Regions from separate parts of the Exiguobacterium sp. TDN 0502 genome, predicted to be linked through region 2. Evidence: predicted binding sites of a transcription regulator. Region 2 holds the regulator's gene; the other holds the start of a gene.
What was found. The regulator Rex, encoded in region 2, represses fermentation and respiration genes when NADH is low (regulators of the CRP and FNR family bind a similar motif). The targets are predictions, from matches to a motif close to TTGTGAAATATTTCACAA.
Positions count from the first base shown of each region.

Region 1 (7,457 bases), on a different contig from region 2:
AGAACGAGTGTCGCGTCCGTTGCTCGCGCGAACAATCGATTGAGAATCATCTGTTCCGTCAAAGCATCAACGGAAGACGTCGGTTCATCCAGCAAGTAAAGCGATGCTTCCCGTAAGAGCACACGGGCAATCGCCAAGCGTTGTTTTTCTCCTCCAGACAAGTTCTCCCCTTTCTCCAATACACGGTCGTTTAATTCGAACGTCGTTAATCCGACATCGTCGAGTGCTTGTCGCATCGCTTCGTCCGTTGCTGCTTCATTTGCGAGTAACAAATTGTCGCGAAGCGTTCCATAAAAGTAGTGATTCTGCTGCAGGACGACATTTGCGTGCTGCCAGAGTCCTTCCGGATCAACGGTCTGACTGTCTTGACCAGCAATCGTCAATCCGTCCGTCGGATACATCCGTAACATCAATTGAAGTAACGTGGATTTCCCGGAGCCACTCGCCCCGACGATTGCCGTCTTCTTCCCGGCCGGAATCGAGACGGTGACGTCACGTAAGACTGGACGTGGGGCATCAGGGAACGTGAACGTCAACGCGTTCGTTTCAAAGGATGGTGCCTGATCGAGGACGAATGGAGGATACGTCGGCTCCTCTTGTTCGGTCACGACTTCATCAAGTCGTTTCGCAGCATGACGGCTATCTTCGAAGAAGCCCGGTAAAATCGCCATCGGTGCCGCATTTTCAAAAACGGTCAGCGATGTCATGACGAGTAAGGCGAGGAAGACCCCTTCGAGCTGTCCGCTCGCGACGAGATAGGCACCGACACCCAGAACGAGCCAGGAGATGATCAACGTCACCATCGTATTCAAGGCCAGGTTCGAAACGGCGTGTAAGCCATTGCGTTTTTCTTCCTCGACATACCGTTTTGCGACGGCATTCAAGTCCTGTTCTTTTTGATCAAGTTGCTGGTAAATCTTTAAGTCACGATAGCCTTGGAACAACTCTGTCACTTCTGTCGACAAGTCACCACGTCGGACACGGACTGAGCGGGCGAAACGCTGTTCACGGTACGCGAACCAACCTGGAATCAAGAAACCGGTCAGAATCAGACCAAGCAATAACAGTCCGGCAATCGTCCACGAGAAGAAACTGACGAAAAAGATCGTACAGAAGAAGACGAGCAACAACACGATCGGTGGATAAAGGACGCGTAAGAACGTATTTTGCAGACTTTCGACGTCACCGACAATCCGGGCAAGTAAGTCCCCACTGCGGTACTTCCCGAAAATCCCTGGCGCAAGCGGCTCGAGTCGACGGTAAAATGACGTCCGGATGTCACTGAGGATCGTAAACGTCGCCCGGTGCGAATAATAGCGTTCTGCATATCGACTGACGGCACGCGTCAGGCTCGACACTTTTTGCAGCGCAATCAAAACGGCGAGCGTCTGGATCGGTGGCAACAAGGCTGCCTTTGAAATCAGGTAACCACTTGCTGCGAATAACCCGACCGCCGTCACTCCGGCGAGGACACCGAAGAAGATCGACCAGGCGATATCCCGTTTTTGATGCACCATCAACCGAAAGACTCCTAGTAATTCCTTCATCGTGTTTCCTCCCCTCTCTGGACGCTCCGCATCCGCGCATATTCCGAATCGCGACCGAGCAATTCTTTGTGTGTGCCGCGGTCGACGATTCGTCCGCCGTCGAGGACGACGATTTGATCCGAGCGCTCGATTGTATGCAGGCGGTGTGCAACAGTGATGACCGTCGCTGTTTGTCCAAGCTGCTCAATTGCTTGTTGGAGTAGTCGCTCCGTTTTGACGTCGAGTCCTGTCGTCGGTTCATCAAAGACGATGACGTTCGGTCGTTTCAAGAATGCGCGTGCCAACGCAACACGCTGTTTCTCGCCACCCGATAGACCACGTCCGCCCTCTCCGATCACCGTGTCGATCCCTTCAGGTAACGTCGCAATCAGCTCCTCGAGCCCTGCTGCCTGCGCCGCCTCAAAAATCTCTTCCGGCGTCGCTTGACGGAGTTCACCGATCGCGATGTTTTCTGCCAGCGTTCCGGCATACAGATACGGATGTTGCGAGATGTAGCTCAACTGACGGAACCAACTTGCTTCCGCCACCTGACTGCGCTCGATCCCGTCAAGCAGAATCCGTCCTTCTTTTGGATCCGCGAGTCCGGCAATCAACTGTAAGACAGTTGACTTACCAGCGCCACTGCGACCGATCAACGCCACCTTTTGATACGGTTCGATCACAAGTGTCACGTCTTGTAAGGCAAAACGTCCTTCTTGATACGTAAAATCAACTTCATCCAAGGCGATTCGTGGTGGACGGTTCATCGAAAGTTCTGATTGACCGAAGGCAACGGGACGATCGTCTGCCGTCAGTTCGGCTGCGATCTGTTTCGCTGCCGCGACACTACCGCGTCCCGTATGGAAGGCAGCTCCCATCTCTTTTAAGGCAAGATAGTATTCTGGTGCCAACACGAGCATCAGGAACGCCGGGATGAAGGTGATGCTTTGGAACAAAATCAAACGCAGACTGACTTCAAGTGCGATCATTCCCATACTGAGCATCGAGATGAACTCAAGCATCAACGACGACAAGAAGGCGAGCTTCAAGACCGTTAACGTCGCATCCCGGAAATCAAGACTGCTTTTTTCGATGACGTCACGTTGTCGTTTCGCACGACCAAATAACTTCAAGGTCGTCAGTCCCTGCAACGTATCAAGGAACGTTCCCGAGAACGCCGTCATCTTCTCGAGTTGAGCATCGGCCCGCTTTTGCGTCATGATGCCGATGATGATATAAAACAACGGAATGAACGGTGCCGTGATCATCATGACGAGACCGGTGATCCAGTCATAGCTGAATGCCGCGATCAAGACCATCAAGGGAACGATCGTCGTCTGGACGACTTTCGGCAAGTATTGACTGTAATAGCTGTCCATCTCGTCTACGGCGTCGAGCAAGACACTGACTTTCTGTCCCGCTTGCCCTTGTAGCATCATCTCGACCGAGCGACCTGTGTATTTCGCAACGAGCGCTTCCCGGAGTGCCTGCTTCATGTGCGCCGATAACGTCGTACCGAGACGACCGTTCCAATACGTCACGGCGACCCGGAGCAACAGCATCCCGAGAACGACGAGCAGTAACGGAATGACGGCTTCAAACGGTTGACCTTTTAGGAAAATGCGATCGACCGTCAACACGATGCCATACGATTGACCGACGACCGCGACCCCCATCAGGAAAGCTGCAATGATGAATTGAACGAGAATACTGCGTGGAATCTGGACGATTCCTTTTAATGGATTCATATACAAACGTCCTTTCACAAAGTGTGAACGACTTTTAGTGAATATTTTCACATATCGTACATTTAGTATACCGAATCCAGAACGGGGATGCCATGCAGATGCTGTCGAAAAGGTGTGACGGTTTTGTGAGAGCATATGAATCGACAATTCTTTCGAATGAAACTATTATGGATATACATTATCCACGTTTAACGAAAGGGGACTTCTCATGCAAATGAAAACCGGGGTCGAGCAATCCGTTTATGCGATGTTGCTCTTGACCTTCCTACCGGAGCGCGCCGTGTTACCTGGCGAATTCATCAGTCAGCAACTTGGGGCTTCACCGACTTACTTCCAAAAGCTCTTACGAAAACTCGTCCAAGCGGATCTGTTGTATTCCGTACCGGGTGCCAAAGGGGGCTTTCGCTTACGGCGTCCGGCAGACGAAATTCAAATCTTTGATGTCTATCAAGCGATCGAGGGCAAACAGACGTTGTATGCGTCAAGCGGTGTCTTCGAGGATTTGATGGGGATTCAGGAACAGGAAATCGGTCTGCTCTCGAATCTGATGACAGAGGCAGAAGAGGCGTGGCAATCAACACTGAAACGTGAATCGATTGGCTCGATTCGTCAAGCGATCGATGCCTCCTGTCCACCGGAACACTTAGAACGGTTGCATGCGTTAATCACAGACCGGATGATGACACTTTAATGAACAGAAAGAGGTTATGACCATGGTATTAAATCGTTATTTTGACTTATTCGACGCGTCACGCACGGACGCACAAGCGTTTGAGGATCTCGTGTCCTTATTTACGACAGACATCACGTTCGTTTTGAACGGACAACCAAAGCATGGCATCGACGCCTGGAAACAATTCGTCCGTCATGTATTCACGGCGAATCAGGATATTAAGCACATGTATGCAGGCTGGGAAGAGACAACACCCGGAACGTATGAAACACGCTGGGCCGTGTGCGGGAAACGGGCCGACGGTAGTGTCTTCACGCAGGACGGAAAAGATATCGCACGTCTTGATGAAAACGGACGAATCGCTTACCTGGAGAACGTTCCGGATGATCCGACGATGTTCCGTTCATAAGGTAAGTTCCTATCAGCAAAAAAACGGGGTTCCGCTTTTAAGCAGACCACCGTTTTTTGCATATCCGTTACAGGTTTTTCGCTTTGAAGGTATCTCCACCTTCGATCGTGCCGCTATCAAAACCTTTTTGGAACCAACGCTCCCGTTGTGCCGATGTCCCGTGGGTGAAGCTTTCCGGTACGACATATCCTTGTCCTTTTTCTTGCAGCGTATCATCCCCGACAGCATTCGCTGCCGTCAACGCTTCTTCGAGATCCCCTTCTTCGAGTAAGTTTTCACCTTGCGCATGGTGTGCCCAGACGCCGGCATAATAATCCGCCTGTAGCTCGAATCGAACGAGGTACTTATTGAATTTCTCCTCACTCATCTGTTGTCGCAGTGGCATGATCTCGTCTGACTTTCCGAGTAACGTCTGGACGTGATGCCCGACTTCATGGGCAATGACATAGGCCATCGCAAAATCGCCCGGTGCCCCGTACTTTGTCTGCAGTTCATCATAAAAGCTTAAATCGATGTATAATTTCTGATCACCGGGACAATAAAAGGGACCGACGGACTTCCCTGCTTGTCCGCAAGCCGAACTGACTTGATCCGTATATAAGACGAGCTTCGGTTTTTTATAGGTTTTGCCATCCTCTTTGAATTCTTTCGTCCAGACGCGTTCCGTATCCGCTAAGACAACGGAAACGAAATCCGCTGCTTCTTTTTCCTGTGCTGTTTCTTCGTACGTCGTATTTTGCTGATCTCCGCCGGTTAAGTCTCCGAGTAATTCAGCTGGATTACCGCCCATCAAGGTGATGACGATCAGCAGGATGATTCCGACACCACCACCGATGCCGGCAATTCCTTTCCCTCCCATTCCCCGTCGATCCTCGACGTTTGAACTGCGTTCTCTTCCCTTCCATTTCATACGCTTTCCCCCTACTCGTTTCGTTGTAGGTCTTTACCCGAAAGCGTTCGTCCGTAACGCTCCGTCTTAGGATGGACGTTACTTCTCGTATTCATTGCTAAAATAAGTACATCCATTTCTAGGAATATCGCCCTCCTGTAGAGAAGAAGTTCAGCACGGATTTTCGCAGAAAGGAGTTGTCCGATGCACTCGTTCCGTCAACGTCTCAAGAACTTCATGTATACGTATCGTAAGGACATCCTCGTCCTATCTGGTATGTTTTTATTCATCTTAGCTTATAGCTTCCCATTGTTTCGTTCTGGCATGGTGACGTTCAGCGACATGTCTTTCGGACTGTCCTCCCATCGCTATTTAGAAGAAATTTATGGGGCATGGAACAACCGCTGGAGCACGACGACGCTTCTGAATGTCGCACGACTGCTCTACATCCTACCGTTTTATCTACTCAGTCTATTGTTTGGCTCGTCCGGTCCCGTCTTGATCAAGTCATTCATCATCGGACTGTTGACGATCTCTGCTTTATCGATGTTCGCTTTTACGAAACGACTCCATTCCGTTTATGTCTCGAAGCACTTTTCTTATCTCTCACTGATTGCTTTCGCAATCGCCGCGTTATTTTATGCCTTAAATCCGTGGGTGATCACGCGGATTCAACATATCTATCTATTATGTGGGTATTCCGTCTTCCCTTACGCTTTGATGTTGTTCTTCAATATCTTCGACCCAAAGTTTCGGGAACAGCTAGATCCCGGTTTTCGCTTGTCTGATCGGTTGAGTCGACGGACATGGATTGATATTACCGGACTGTCGATCGTCTTTGCCTTCATGGCGGCGGGCATTCATTATTTTTTCTTCTCGCTGATCTATATGGGCATCATGGTCGGACTCATTTTCTTAAAGACGAGTTGGACGCGTCGCAAAGAACGGATGTGGTCACCGTTACTGTGGTTTTATGTTCGGGCGACCTGTGCATTTGGTCTCGTTTTTCTGCTGTTCAACGGCTATTGGTTCTTGATGTATGTCGGCTCGATTCTGACTGGCTCGCAAGCCTCACAACATAATATCAATGTCTCTGATACGTTGATGTTGTTCAGTCGACACTCGAGCTGGACGAATGTTTTATTTTTGACGAGCTACTGGTGGCCGATGTTTGATTTGACGACGTTACCGCTGACGTTTTGGATTGGTGGTACCACCACCCTTTTACTCATCCTACTAGGAGCTATCGTCGCCTATCGCCAACCAATCCATCTGTTCTTTAGTCTGCTTGCGATTCCGCTGATTGTCTTTGCGACCGGTACCCATGAACAAGTTGCCGATGCGTTCGTTCTATTCGTGACGAAGACACCGTTGATCGGTGCGATGTTCCGCGACCCAAATAAGCTGGTTGGTCTCTTGATGGTCAGTTATAGCTTGTTGCTCGCCGTCGGATTAAATGCCGTCTTTACCCGCGCGTCCCGGACGATTCCCTTACAGCTGTACCGAATCGTTTCGATCGTCGGAACACTAATTGTCGTCGCCTGCTTTTTCCTCCCTTACCGGACGGTCTACATGGAAGGTTTTTATCATCCAGTCAAGATGCCTAAGGAATACACCACAATCCAAGATGAAGTCGATGGGAAGTGGTTGCAGTTCCCGATTGCGGACGAGATGACGCAACCGAGTACCGGTATCGCAACCCCACGCTGGAATCAAAATCCACGAAAAGGTGGCGAAATCAAGGCGACAGGTGACGTACAAGTCTATACGTCGGCACACGATACCGTCTTTCATCATGAAGGAGCATCACCGACGATTGGTTACATGATGACGTTCATGCAATATCTACTCGACACCGGTCGATCGGAACAAGCCGGTCAGATTGCAAAAGCATTCGGATTGAAGCAATTCGCCTACCGCGATGAATATACTGGGATGAAAGATCGACAGGACTTCAATCTAAAGGTTCTACAGGAGCAACGTGATCTCGTACAGACGAAACAAGTTGGCCTGTTCACCTTGTTCGACTTGATTGCACCGCTTGATACCCGGACTGTTCCACAATTGGTGTTGACCCCTTATGGACTCGAACGGTCAATCAGTTATCCAACACTGGATGGATACGATCTCGGTCGCCAATCGATTTTGTATGCGACACAAGCCCATCAGGACAGCCTCTCCTGGATGAAACAGGGGGATCTTGTCGAGATGA
Region 1 is NZ_JBOZGJ010000007.1:120,203-127,659, forward strand. Features, by position in the region: gene cydC (thiol reductant ABC exporter subunit CydC) at 1-1,547, opposite strand, end outside; gene cydD (thiol reductant ABC exporter subunit CydD) at 1,544-3,274, opposite strand; gene ACRPK8_RS09430 (Rrf2 family transcriptional regulator) at 3,483-3,965, shown strand; gene ACRPK8_RS09435 (nuclear transport factor 2 family protein) at 3,988-4,356, shown strand; gene ypfJ (KPN_02809 family neutral zinc metallopeptidase) at 4,424-5,266, opposite strand; gene ACRPK8_RS09445 (hypothetical protein) at 5,450-7,457, shown strand, end outside.
Region 1: a site for Rex is predicted at 3,310-3,327, ahead of cydD (thiol reductant ABC exporter subunit CydD). Genes of this name have one in related genera too.

Region 2 (7,457 bases):
GGTCATTCATGAAGTTCGAGGCATCAACGCTTAGTGCAAAAGACAATTATAAATTACTGATCGGAAGCATCATTCCGCGTCCGATTGCTTTTGTGACGACACAAGGAGAAGACGGGACGGTAAACGCTGCACCCTTTTCATTCTTTACGGTCGCATCAAGCAGTCCACCGCAACTCGTGATCGCCGTTCAACGGACGGATCAAGGACAGAAGGATACGGCGCGTAACATCCTGACGAAACAAAGCTATGTCATCCATATCGTCAGCGAAGAGATCGTTGACGCGGTCAATGAGACAGCTGCACCACTCGCTTACGGTGAGAGTGAGCTTAAGCGGACGGATCTAACGCTCGTCGATAGCGATGCGATCGACGTACCGGGCATCGCGGAAGCAAAAATCCGCTTCGAGATGCGCTTGACGCAACACGTTGAGCTAGAAGGTGCCGATCTTTTGATTGGTGAAGTACTGCGCTATCATGTCGCGGATGAACTCGTCGAGTCGTTCCGGATCGACGCGGCAGGATTAAAAGCTGTTGCGCGTTTAGCGGGGAATGATTATGCGACGATCGGAAAGACGTTTACGATTGCCCGACCGACAGAATAATAAAAGCATGAATGTTTGATGTATGGTCAGATTCACTTTGACGACCAATGTTTACATGAACAGTTAAAGAAAAGGGAGTTGAGAGACCGGACCAGATTCCGGAATTTCAACTCCCTTTGTTCATTAGGTTGCCAGTCGACTTTTAAGGTTGCGGATCGACTTCGTTCGAAGAAGTCTCAAGTCCATGTCGTTTACTTCCTTGATAACCATCTAAGAGGTAAAAAACGATGGCCAGTGCCCAAATACCGACACAGCTGATTAAAAAGGCGACCAGTGGAGAAATACTCCCGTAATAGGCCAGAATCATCGGATCATTGAGTTCGACGAACAATTGAGTCGTCAGAAGTGTACAACATAATCCGGAGAGCAGGCTGACAAGAAGACCGCTCCACGTCTGGATGACCAGTCCGATCATACAGGAAATAAGGATGAACAAAGGATAGACGGCATTCAGAGCATCCGGACGGATGAAGGCGGACACGTAGTCCGCATACATCGGGACGAAATAAAGGATGCCGGATAGCAGTCCTTGAATCAAGTTGATGAAAAAGCTTTTCGTTCGCATCAGTGTTGGTTCTCCCATCGTTCCATCAATTCGAGTAGATCAACATCAATCTGATCCCGCTCGGCAGACAGCGCCGTCGCTTTCGGAATATCATTGAAGACTTCCGGTTCACAGAGTAACTGTTCGATTTCCGTTGAACGTTGTTCGAGTCGTTCAATCTCCTGCTCAAGCTGTTCGATCTGTTGACGGCGTTTCTTTTCTTCCTTCTGTGCCTCTTTATCGATCGTCTTCGATGCTGTGACTTTTGCGGCTTTCGCCTCCTCGGCTTCAAGGCGGGCAATCTCTTCTTGTTCCGCCTTCTTCTCCGTATAGTACGAATAGTCACCGAGATACTCTGTCACACCGGTCTCGCTCATCTCGATGACACGGGTCGCGATCCGGTCGATGAAGTAACGGTCGTGGGAGACGAACAGTAGCGTTCCTTCATAGTCGACGAGGGCATTTTCAAGGACCATCTTCGAATCCAGGTCCAAGTGGTTCGTCGGCTCATCGAGGACGAGGACGTTCGTTTTCCGGAGTTTCAGTTTTGCGAGTGCGAGACGTCCGCGTTCGCCACCGGATAACTCGTGGACGATTTTGAAGACGTCGTCACCGCCGAACAGAAATTGTCCGAGGACAGAACGGACTTCCTGTTCGCGCATCAGTGGCCATTCGTTCCAAATCTCATCGATGACACGATTCCGGTCATTGAGCTCTGCCTGCTCTTGATCGTAATAGCCGATCGAGACGCCGGTTCCGAAGCGGAAATCACCGAACAGGGGACGAAGACGTCCGACGAGAACTTTTAGGAGCGTTGACTTCCCGATTCCGTTTGGTCCGACGAGGGCGAGGGATTCGCCGCGTTGCAGGCGGAACGTAATGTCTTTTGAGACGGCCTCTTCGTAACCGATCGCCAGCTGGTTGACTTGCAGGACGTCGTTCCCGCTTTGTTTTTCAATCGGGAAGGACAGGACCGTACTGCGTTCATCGCCATCTGGTCGATCGAGCCGCTCGACCTTCTCGAGCCGCTTCCGGACACTTTGGGCACGTTTTGTCGTCGTCGCCCGGGCGATGTTGCGTTGAATGAAGTCCTGCATCTTCGCGATTTCTTCTTGCTGCTGTTCGAACTGTTTCATTTCCTGGTCATATAACGCTGCCTTTTGCTCCAGATACTTCGTATAGTTCCCGGTGAACTTACGACAGATGTTACGCGAGAGCTCGTAGACGACATTGACGACCTGATCGAGGAAATACCGGTCATGCGAGACGATCAGGACGGCACCGCGGTAGCCGCTGAGATAACTCTCGAGCCAGGCGAGCGTATCGATATCCAGGTGATTGGTCGGCTCATCGAGAATGAGGAGTTCAGGTGCTTGCAGGAGCATCTTCGCTAAGGCGAGACGTGTCCGTTGACCACCGGATAACGTCTGGATCCGGCGCGAATAATCATCCGGATAAAAGCGCATCCCGTGCAGGACGGAGCGGATATTCGCTTCAAACTGATAACCACCGGCTTCTGAGAAGTCATGTTGCGCTTGATCGTATGTCTTCAGGAGACGATCGTAAGCGACCGGATCGTTCAAGATATGCTCCATGCCCATCTCGATCTCCATCCGGCGCAGTGTCCGTTCTTGCTCCTGCAGATGTTCAAAGACGGTCAGCATCTCGTTCCAGATCGTCTCATTCGATTCGAGACCACTGTCTTGCGCGAGATAACCGATTTTGACGTCTTTGCCTTTCATGATGTCACCGGAGTCGTGACTGAGTTCACCGGCAATGATTTTAAGCAAGGTTGATTTACCGGCACCGTTTCGACCGACGAGTGCGATCCGGTCGCGTTCTTGTACTTCGAGTTTGATATTTTCTAAAATCGGCTCGACGCCGAATGATTTCGAGAGTTGGTTGACTTGTAAGAGTATCATTTCCATCCATCCTTCCACCCTTTAGTCTATCACGAACAAAAGCACGCGGTCCTGCGGAATATATTATTTGTGACTCTATGTGAAGTGGTTTACAATCAAGGAGAGTAGAAAGCTTTTTGCAAAGATTTGGGTGCCACGATGGATGTGGCCGAAGGGGGAACTGCAGGATGAATGGACCAGACACAAAAATTCCACAAGCGACAGCAAAACGGTTGCCGCTATATTATCGTTTCATCCAAAGTTTATACAATTCAGGTAAGCTCCGCGTCTCTTCTGCTGAGTTAAGTGAAGCGGTGAAGGTTGATTCAGCAACGATTCGTCGCGATTTTTCCTACTTTGGGGCACTGGGAAAAAAGGGCTATGGATACAACGTCCAACACCTTTTGACGTTTTTCCGGAAAACCTTGAATCAAGATGAGGTGACGAATGTCGCCTTAATCGGGGTCGGTCATCTCGGAACAGCGTTTGCAAATTATAACTTTTTAAAGAATAATAGTACTCGGATAGTCGTTGCGTTTGATGCGGACGAAGAGAAGGTCGGAACAACGACGCATGACGTTCCAATCTATCATGTTTCGGACATGAAAGAGCAAATCGAAGCGAACCAGGTCGATGTCGCCATCTTGACGGTTCCGTCCCAGTTCGCACAGTCAGTAGCGGATGAGTTAGTCGAGTATGGTGTGACAGGCATCCTGAACTTTACGCCTGCACGATTGAACGTGCCGGCAAGTGTCCGGGTCCATCACATCGATTTATCGATCGAGTTGCAGTCGTTAGTTTATTTCATGAAGCATTATTCGCAATCAGCTGAAGGAGTGAAATCATAATGGAAAACCTTATCCCGCTCACACTAGGTATCGGACCTGCGAGCATCGGATTAATCGCAGTCGTCGCGTTGATCATCTTCGGACCGAAGAAGTTACCGGAGTTCGGTCGTGCTGCCGGTCAGACATTGAAAGAGTTCAAGAATGCCACAAACGGCATCATGGACGATGATAAAAAGGACGAACCGAAAGAGAAGTGATTGAATCATGGCGGTTGATCAAGAACAAAGCATGACGTCGCACCTCGACGAACTGCGAAAGCGGATCGTCTGGTCGCTCCTCATCGTCGTCGTCCTGTTCGCTGTCGCGTTTCCGCTCGTCCGACCGCTCGTCCGTTTCCTGCAAGCGGATTTAAAAGAGCTTGGTATCGGCTTGAATGCTTTCAACGTCGCAGATCCTTTAATGTTATATTTAAACCTCGCGTTCATCATTGCGCTGATCTTAGCGTCTCCGTTTTGGATGTACCAACTCTGGGCGTTTGTCCGTCCGGGACTGTATGATAAGGAACAAAAAGCAACATTGACGTATATTCCGGTCATCTTCTTTCTGTTTTTGTCCGGAGTAGCCTTCTCGTATTTCTGGTTGCTACCGTTTCTGCTTGAAGTCTCGACGGATCTCGGGAAGGAACTTGGCATCGAACAAGTCATCGGGGTCGAAAACTATTTTAGTTTCTTGATCCGGTTGACGATGCCGTTCGGTTTATTGTTCCAGCTGCCGGTCGTGACGATGTTCTTAACACGTCTTGGTCTTGTGACGCCACATCTCATGCGGAAAAATCGGAAGTATGCCTACTTCGCATTGTTCGTCGTTGCGGCATTGATTGCCCCGCCGGACGTGACGTCGCATTTGATGATCTCGGTGCCGTTATTCGTTTTGTATGAAATCAGCATCCTGATTTCTGCGCGAACGTATAAAAAGGTCTTGATCCTTGAACAACAGGCAGAGCTTGAACGACAGGCGGATATCATGCGTGAATTGAATAAATGAATCGTGAATTCCTTCCAAATCGTGGAAGGAATTCTTTTTTCGTGAAAGCGTTATTTTTATATTGATAAAGTAGTTAGTGATGCGTATACTAAAGATAATTCATGGGGGCTTAGCTCAGCTGGGAGAGCGTTTGGCTGGCAGCCAAAAGGTCGTCGGTTCGATCCCGATAGTCTCCACCATCTTCATACATCCAACCCTTCGAGCAATCGAAGGGTTTTTGTTTGTTTCCAGTTAAATTCCTCATAATATAATATGGTATGAAAAAGAAATAAATTAAAAAAACAGACAAAACTAAATTGTTTATTCCCATTAAATTCATTAAACTAAAAATACAGAATTTTCGTTTAACTGTTTTACCATCATTTTATTATGGTTTTTTAGAAAAGGAGAAACGAAAGCATGAAGAAGAAGATTGCGCTTATGGCGGCCGTCCTGATGACGTCCTCCAATTTAGTCAGTGCCCAAGGTGCACTGTCGTCGCAAGACAAAGCGAGCGGGCAAAAGCCGCAAGCACTCTCACTGAAGAAGTCAGGGCAGGAAAAAGTCTACAAGCAGTCGGATAAAGTCCGTGTCGTCATCGAGATGGATCAGAAGCCGGCAATCCAGATCGCACAGGCGCAAAACAAGCGGTATAGCACATTGAGCAATACCGAAAAGGAATCGATCAAGGATCGTCTCGTCAGCGTTCAAAAAGCGGTTAAATCAGCGATCGCTAAAAAAGCGATTCCCGTTACCTATAAAGAAAGCTTCACGACCGTCATTAACGGATTCAGTGGTGAAGTGAAGTTCGGTGATATTGAAAGCATCAAACGACTTGCCGGCGTAAAGGATGTACATATTGCGCATGAATACGCGCGTCCAGAAGTGGCGAAAGCTGCAAAACCAGATATGTTGTACAGCAAGGATCTCGTCCATGCTAAGGAAACATGGCAGGATTACGGATTCAAAGGGGAAGGAACTGTCGTCGCCGTCATCGATACGGGAATTGATCCGTCGCATAAGGACATGGTTTTAAGTCCAGAGACGAAGATTGATTTAACAGCGTCAAAAGTCGAAAGTGCTAAAGAAACAAAAGGCTTAAAAGGAAAGTACTTCACGGAAAAAGTACCGTACGGCTATAACTACGCCGACCACGATAGCGAAATCCGTGATTTAGGTGCGGGCGCGTCGATGCACGGGATGCACGTCGCGGGTACGGTCGGCGCAAACGGGGATGAAGCGAATGGCGGCATCAAAGGAGTTGCACCGGAAACACAACTGCTTGCGATGAAGGTCTTTGGTAATGATCCAGGGATGCCATCGACATTCAGTGATATCTATATTAAAGCAATCGATGACGCGATCGCTCTCGGCGCGGATGTCATCAATATGAGTCTCGGTTCGACGTCATCATTCGTCAATGCAGATGATCCGGAACAACGCGCAATCGTCAATGCGATGAACAACGGGATCTTATGTGCGATTTCTGCCGGTAACTCGGCATTCGCCGGTCATGGTGCCGGTAACCCGTACACAGCAAACCCGGATATCGGTGTCGTCGGTGCACCAGGATTAACGAGTCAGGCACTCCAAGTCGCATCGCTCGAAAATACAAAATTGACGCTTGAAGGCATGGCGCTGACGATCGACGGGCAGGATGCCGGTTATTTGGCCTACCAAAAACAGGATTCACCGAATCCGATTGCTGTCTTTGATAAAGAGCCGAAGGAAGTCGTATATGTCGGTGACGGTCAAGAAGCGAACTACGCTGGTAAAGACGTCAAAGGGAAAGTCGTCTTCGTCGTACGTAACGGTAACTTCAACTACAGCATGATCCAAGCAGAAGCGGAAAAACAAGGGGCAGCAGGTGTCATCATTCGTGGTAAAGTCGATCACGGCGATTACGTCAGCATGGCCCTCAACAATCCGACAATTCCGATGGTGACGCTCAGTCTCGCGGACGGGAACGATCTTGAAGCAAAAGCAAAAGAGGGCAAGGCAATCACTGTCACGTTCGATGGAAAAGCAGTCTCCGCCGATAATCCGGTCGCAGGACAAATGTCTGACTTTACGTCTTGGGGTGTCACACCAAGCCTTGACTTCAAACCAGAAATCACAGCACCTGGTGGAAAAATCTACTCGACACTTAACGATAACGAGTATGGCGTCATGAGTGGAACTTCGATGGCGGCACCACATGTCGCTGGTGGAACGGCACTCGTCATGCAACGGATCGCAAAAGACTTCAAGGTTAACGGTGCGACACGCGTTAAGCTCGCGAAGAATATCTTGATGAATACGTCGCGTCCGCAACTTGATCAAGGAAAATACAATGCTCAGCAAAACACAGGCAACTTCTACTCCCCACGTCGTGAAGGCGCGGGACTGATGGACCTGCGTGCTGCCATGAAGACGCCAGTCGTCGTCACGGAGACGAAGTCAGGTGAAGGGAAGGCGTCCTTGAAGGAAGTCGGCGAGAAGTTCACGTTTACGCTTGATTTGAAAAACTACAGCAGTGAAAAAGTGACGTATAAGCTAGCGGGAACCGTTCAATCGGATCTCGGTGCGGAAGGGTCGAACTTCTTAGAGGCGAACGGAA
Region 2 is NZ_JBOZGJ010000009.1:114,628-122,084, reverse strand. Features, by position in the region: gene ACRPK8_RS11040 (flavin reductase family protein) at 9-602, shown strand; gene ACRPK8_RS11035 (hypothetical protein) at 745-1,167, opposite strand; gene ACRPK8_RS11030 (ATP-binding cassette domain-containing protein) at 1,167-3,068, opposite strand; gene ACRPK8_RS11025 (redox-sensing transcriptional repressor Rex) at 3,236-3,895, shown strand; gene ACRPK8_RS11020 (twin-arginine translocase TatA/TatE family subunit) at 3,895-4,092, shown strand; gene tatC (twin-arginine translocase subunit TatC) at 4,100-4,879, shown strand; tRNA gene ACRPK8_RS11010 (tRNA-Ala) at 4,983-5,058, shown strand; gene ACRPK8_RS11005 (S8 family serine peptidase) at 5,279-7,457, shown strand, end outside.